Linked DNA regions of Alicyclobacillus sp. SO9. The protein of the gene in region 1 interacts with the protein of each later gene in a pairwise test. Links are inferred from orthologs where the notes say so. Each region holds a gene or a part of one and is shown on either strand. Other genes may lie near its edges. The genes, in order: selB and serC.

Region 1 (3,271 bases):
CAGTCAAGAAGTTCCTCTGCAGCTGTGTACGAAAACTTGCCGAAATGAACTACCTGTGATTCAAAACCGGTTGCAAGTGTATTTTTCACCATCCACCTGTCACCTTCATTCATCGGCAGCTTTTCTAGTTGTTGCAACGACACTACTTCAAGCTTGCCTTCACGCGAATGCACGTTCATTTCCCCAGAGATGTCTTCAGTTGCGAATTGTACAATTGTTCGAACGTCTTCAAACACACCGGGCGACGTTTGCGTACGGACCAAATAAATACCGGCCAAAGTCACATTTCCGACAATCAGTCCTGTTTCTTCCCTAACTTCGCGAACCGCGGCTTCGAGCCACGTCTCGCCCGCATCTACTTTTCCGCCTGGGAGATACCACCAGCCTCGGCGAGGCTTTTGAATCATCACAATACCCTCGTTAAAACGCAAACAGGTATTCACGATGATTTGCATAAGTTCATCACTCCACGATGTCGAGCTCGCGGTCTTTCCGTTTTCACATCAGACTCGCTCATTGGGTACCACTTTTATGATCCTACACGAAATAAAAAAAAGGCGCCATACCGGGGCGCCAACTGCAACGTAAATATATTCAATAAGGGGGTCAAATGTGATGCACCCTTATAGTACAGTGCCCATGTTGCATTCATATTACATTGGCTTTAAGAATTTGTTACACAAGAAAAAAAGTTTCAAATTGAGTCGGTCAAGCCCCGTTTTTAACTCAGAGTGTAATGGTTCGCACATCTTCTTTTCGATGAGTCACCTTCCGCTCATCCAAGTACTCCAGCAACATGACTGTAATCTTTCGATTTGACGCTAATGCGTCCCTGGCCATGGCGACCGTAAACGGTCCCTGTGCCGCGTACAACTCACGTAAGCTGTCGACTGCAGCGTCCAGCGCAGCCTTGTGAAGCCACAGCCCCTCGGTTAACTCGAGAGCTGTCCCTGCTTCTTCTAGATGCCGCAGCAGCGCCTCTGCAATTCTGTCGCGCTTCGGGACTACCGCCTTCAGTTCCGCGACCGAAACCGGCTGTAGTCCGGCACTGCTTAACATATGCTGGAGCTTGGAAAGAATGAACGACTCCTCATCACCAAGAGTCACCTTCCAGTCTGTTGCCTTCACCCGTGTTTCCTTTACAATCCAGCGCTGCTCACGGCTGCCTTCTTGCAGTAACCACAGTAAGTCGCGCTGTGAAAACTCGCTTTCAGCACCGCTGTGAGCGCTGGTCCGGTTCCCCCGTGGCAATCCGTTGCCCGCAGCAGCAAGCAATCGCGTCCGCTGCACCCAGTTCAAAAAACGTTGCTTCTGGTGCAATTCCCACAGAGCCTGTTCCATGTCCCTCAGTGTTTCCTCCACATGCGCCGTCTTCATCCAGCCGCTAGGGAGTTCGACCACCGTCTGTTCAGCTTGTGCCCTTTGCAGCAAGTCCGCAGCCTCAGCAACGGTTAGGCTCAGCGCGGCCGCAATTTCAGCTACCGGTATGCACGCCTTGCGCCCGAGTATGGCCAACAGTCGCTGCTGTGGACTATCACTGTCTCTCTCAGACAGCATTTCCAATACATTTGATCGTTTTCGCCGGTGCAAACGCGTCGGAGCCACATCGATGACTCGACCGCCGCCTATTGTCGTGACGGGTGAGTAGCTGCGCAAGACAAAAAAGTCCAATGTGTCACATACAACTGGCCTGTCCAGTTGTATTTGGACATAGGCTTCCGAACCTGCAGTGAGTACGTCGTCTTCGAGCAGGAGCAATGTCCCAATGGCTTCACTTGTCCCCAGGTGAAAATGGACTCTTTCACGGTGCTCGACGGCTTTCTCTCGTCCGTCCAAAACGTGAACTTTTGCATCTATAAGCTGCGTCTCGTGCAGCGTTCCAAAAGCTGATGCTGTGAAACCTCGGCGCAATTCATGTTTGTCGACACCCGTCAGGTTCAATGCGGCCCGCTGTCCGGCTTTGGCCGCCTGTACCTTCTCACCATGAACCTGAATCCCCCGCACCCTGGCTTCTTTTCCCCCTGGCAACAGTTCCACTGAATCACCTGTATTAATTTGACCGCGCCAAATTGTCCCGCTGACGACCGTTCCGAATCCCGGAACAGAAAAGACTTTGTCAATGGGAAGACGAAAGGCACCTGAAGCATCTCGTGTCTCACAGCTCTGTACGAGTTGATACAGGGCTTCTTTCAACGCTTCCAAACCCTGGCCGGTCTTTGCACTGACAGGGACAATTGGAGACTCAAAAAAAGGGGTATCGGCGAGGCTTTCCTGAATGACATCGACTGCAATTTGAGTCAAATCTGAATCTGCCAAGTCTACTTTAGTCAAGGCTACTACACCCTGTGTCACACCAAGCAACTGCAAAATTGCCAAGTGTTCATAAGTCTGCGGCATCAGTCCCTCGTTTACGTCCACAACCACAAGGGCACCGTCAATGCCGGCGGCTCCCGCAACCATGTTTCTGACAAAACGCTCATGCCCCGGTACATCAACAATCCCGGCTACCGTTGCATCAGAGAACCGCAATGGTGCAAAATCAATATCTATAGAAATACCGCGGTTCTGTTCTTCCTGCAGCCTGTCAGTGTTTTTCCCCGTCAATGCCTGAACAAGCATCGTTTTACCGTGATCGATATGCCCAGCTGTCCCAATTACAACGTGTCGTTCTGTCACCCGCATGCCCTCACTTGTTCAAAGGAAAGTAAGTCTGCAGCCGTCTGCTGGCCTTTCGCAGCGATGAAACGGATACACCCAGCGACTCTGCAACTTCCTTTTGAGACGTTTTTTGGCCGGCTCCCTTGATGGCAAGGTAGACAAGCCCCGCAACCCAAACCTCAGGCTTGATAACGCGTACGTCATTGCGGATAAACAGACGTTTCAAAAAGCCGAGCCAAGCCGTCTTGGCCGGCAAATGGCAATCCGTACAGTTTTTCTTGTGCAACATTGCCTGTGTTTGCTGCCAAATGGCACTCCACTGTGAATCAACCTGAAGCAGCATCTCCCACGGCAAGTTGTCCAAGGGCTGCTTGACTATTTGCGTTCCGTCGTAGTATTCAACCATCCCGTTGGGATCACAGATTTTTAGAGCAGACAATGCCACCTGGCGAATTGATTGTGAGACATCAGTACGACGTACAAACAGTCGTAAGGCTTTCTGTGCATCTTCGTCGCCAATAATGGCTAAAGTGCGGATAACCGCCCTTCTTGTCTCGCCGTTGCCATGGCGCAGCCCCCAGTACATCGAAGCGCGAAGGACCGGATCGTCCTG
Region 2 (3,189 bases), 1.5 Mb from region 1 along the record:
AAGAAGAAATTTGCCGTTATTCCCCAACAACACGCTGGGCAAATACCTCCCCTTACCAGCGTTTCCCATAACTATTTTTTCAGTAACGACCATAAATCCGTCACATCCGACCAGATGTATGTGGCTCCTGCTGTTTCAAACTCAGGTCGAGCTGCTTTACCTGAAAGTCCTGTAAGTACTGCTGCAAAATCACATCCCAGACTCTTTGCAGCCAACAAATCGGCCATGGAGTCTCCAACGATGAGAATCGTGTCCCCTACCGTATGTTCAAGAGGTAACTCCTCTTGAAGAACTGCAATGGTGTCAGGGCTCTCCATGTAACTTCGCAAGTAGCAGAACGGATGAGGCTTAGACAAAGGGCGATAAGATGGGTAGCTCGTCTCCGCTTCAAGCACGTCGGACGCAGTAGTAATGCATCCCTCATCAAAGTATTCATCCCAGGCATAGCTTTCAAACGGAACTTTCGTTTCCACTTCCGGCCGTCCGGTGGCAACCCCAATACGAACTCCGCGCCGAACGCACTCTGCAAAGAGTTTGCTCACTTCCTTCGGATTTACGACCGGTACCTCGTTCAAGACAAAACCAGTTTTGTTACCAGGCTGCGACGGCAGATAGCTTTTCCCAAGATACCATTCTTGAAAAGTTTGCTGTCCTACCTCCCACAAGCTTCTTAACACTGCCTCAATTTTCGGGTTTGTCCCAAACACCAATTGATACCGCTGTTCCAAAACAAGCCACAAATCCTGTTTTGTTCGACATGCCTCAAACAGCTTGGAAAAGTCAGAAAAATCCGTCTGAATATCCAATCCTTTCAGCATACCGCCAAATTCCCGCAGAGATTTTTCGGTCCAAGATTCAACTGCTGCGAATTTTGAAAACTCTGGACCAGCGCTGACCGCTTCTGCGTATTTTAGAAACTGCACCAAAAATTGAAGATATACCATATCCCAATTGGCATTGATGCCTAGGCTCTTCATTGCGTTTAAAACCGTATCTTGAACAAAAACACTCCATCGTATCTGATGAATCTGTTCGTCACTAAAGTTATCCCTGTATTCAGGAAGATAGCTTATGGAAACGCCAAGAAACCGAGAGCTGCTCAACAATTCATAGATTGTCAGGGCAGATGCATCAAAGTACCTCTCCTCACTCAATAACACACCGTCTACATCAAACAGAATCGTCTTATACACAGATTGCACTCCACACTTTCAATTGTTCTTCCGAAAAGTCTGCATAAATTCGGCCAGGCGACTACATGCCTCCAAAGAGAGGGCATTGTAAATGGAGGCACGACAACCGCCGACAGACCGGTGCCCAGACAGTCCCACAAAACCAGACTCCGCCGCTTCGCGCAAAAATTTCTGCTCTAGTTCGTCTGATGCAAGGTTAAACGTGACATTCATTCGAGAGCGGCTGCTTGCCTGTGCATACCCTCTGTAAAAACCCTCACTCTTATCAATGGCGGTATACAGGGTACCAGCTTTGTCTTCGTTCAGTTGCTCAATGCCCCGCAATCCCCCCATACTCTCCAGCCATTTCAAAACTTTTCCGAGGACATAAACGGAAAACACCGGCGGCGTATTGTACCGTGATTTACCGGAAATATGGGTCGCATAACGCATGACTTTTGGAACTTCTTCCATCACGGCCTGCTGTACCCATTCCCTTCTTAGCAAAACCAAGGTCACGCCAGCGGGACCAAGGTTCTTTTGTGCTCCGCCATACACCATGTCAAAGTTTGTCATGGCAAAGGGACGAGACAGCATATCGCTTGACATGTCAGCCACCAATGGAACTGACTGTTTTTCAGGCAATTGTCTCCACTGGGTTCCGTAGATGGTGTTGTTAGTGGTGATATGCACATAGGCGTCCGACTCTTTCGTGTTCCACTGTGTCGGTATAGACCGGAAACCCTGCTCCTTGGAACTTCCTGCAATACGCACCCTTCCCGTTGTCTCTGCTTCCTGCATTGCTTTGTTCGCCCACGATCCGCTCAGAACATAGGCAGCTTCTGACCCCTCCCCGCGGAAATTTAACGGAAGCATGGCGAACTGCAGACTGGCACCGCCTTGCAAAAATAAAACTTCATATTCGTCAGACACCTGCAGCAGTCTTCGCAGTCGCGCCTCGGCCTCTTCCTGTATTTCCTCGTACGCCTTGCCCCGGTGGCTCATCTCCATGACTGACATCCCAGATTGCCGATAGTTTAGCAGTTCTTCCTGCACTTCTAACAGCACGGATTCCGGGAGTACTGCAGGACCTGCACCAAAATTGTCTACTCGCGCTGGATGTGACAAACTACAACCTCCTCAAAATGGTCGCTTCAATCTAAAATGGTCGTTTCAAGCGAAAACGGTATGTCCACGCTAGAGTACAATGGTCTGTACTTCATGAATGCCAGGCAGCTGCGACAACTCATGCACTACCGATTCAGGTACCAGCTTATCCACTGTCAGAAGCATGACTGCCTCTCCACCCGTTTCCTTACGACCCACCTGCATCGCAGCAATATTAATCTGTTCCTTGCCCAACATGCTGCCAAGATGCCCAATCATCCCGGGTCTGTCATGGTGTTTTGTGAAAATCATCTTTCCTTCTGTACTTGCGTCGATTGGATAGCCCTCAATTTCAACAATACGCGGACCAAGACCGTTGTACAGCGTACCCGCTACCTTGTGTAATTCTCCGTTGACCCGAACCGACAGACTGAGAAGATGGGTAAATACCTTGTGCTGCGATTCACGGACCTGTCGTATAGTCATACCTGCCTGCTTAGCCAAAGTCGGAGCATTGATGAAGTTGACTTCGTCACCGTATCTGTAGCCCAAGAGCCCTTTCAAGACACTTCTCGACACAAAGGGTAAATCACTGTCATCAAGTTCACCGCAAAACACCATTTCTACTTCAGACATAGCCCCAGACGCCAATTGACCTACAAATTTCCCGAGGCGCTCACCCAAATTTAGATGCGGCTGTAAATACTGTTTCTGCTCTTCGCTTAGAGAAGGTATGTTTACAGCGTTCTTAAACGGCTTTCCAACCAGCACATGCCCAACTTCTTCTGCGACAGAGACAGCCACATTGACCTGCGCCTCTACCGTCGATGCCCCCAAGTGGGGCGTTGTGATGACTTGAGGAAATTGCAGCAGAGGATGGTCTGCCGTCACGGGTTCCTCTTCAAAAACA

The links.
Region 2: the proteins of selB (region 1) and serC interact in binary tests that used the Escherichia coli proteins (3 or more experiments, as listed by UniProt). The link is inferred for Alicyclobacillus sp. SO9 from one-to-one orthologs.

Annotation. Positions count from the first base shown.
Region 1 is NZ_CP066339.1:668,417-671,687, reverse strand. The notes cover bases 202-3,149. They hold selB (selenocysteine-specific translation elongation factor), read right to left. Parts: upstream 2,677-3,149; coding sequence 727-2,676; downstream 202-726. Other genes in these bases: GI364_RS02870 (tetratricopeptide repeat protein), read right to left, coding at 2,687-3,149; GI364_RS02880 (NUDIX domain-containing protein), read right to left, coding at 202-455. Outside these bases: more of GI364_RS02880, read right to left, coding at 1-201; more of GI364_RS02870, read right to left, coding at 3,150-3,271. UniProt on the Escherichia coli protein: Translation factor necessary for the incorporation of selenocysteine into proteins. It probably replaces EF-Tu for the insertion of selenocysteine directed by the UGA codon. SelB binds GTP and GDP.
Region 2 is NZ_CP066339.1:2,186,051-2,189,239, reverse strand. Bases 257-3,122 are described here. They hold serC (3-phosphoserine/phosphohydroxythreonine transaminase), read right to left. Parts: upstream 2,301-3,122; coding sequence 1,212-2,300; downstream 257-1,211. Other genes in these bases: serA (phosphoglycerate dehydrogenase), read right to left, coding at 2,370-3,122; GI364_RS09830 (HAD family hydrolase), read right to left, coding at 257-1,193. In the rest of the region: more of GI364_RS09830, read right to left, coding at 72-256; more of serA, read right to left, coding at 3,123-3,189. UniProt on the Escherichia coli protein: Catalyzes the reversible conversion of 3-phosphohydroxypyruvate to phosphoserine and of 3-hydroxy-2-oxo-4-phosphonooxybutanoate to phosphohydroxythreonine. Is involved in both pyridoxine and serine biosynthesis.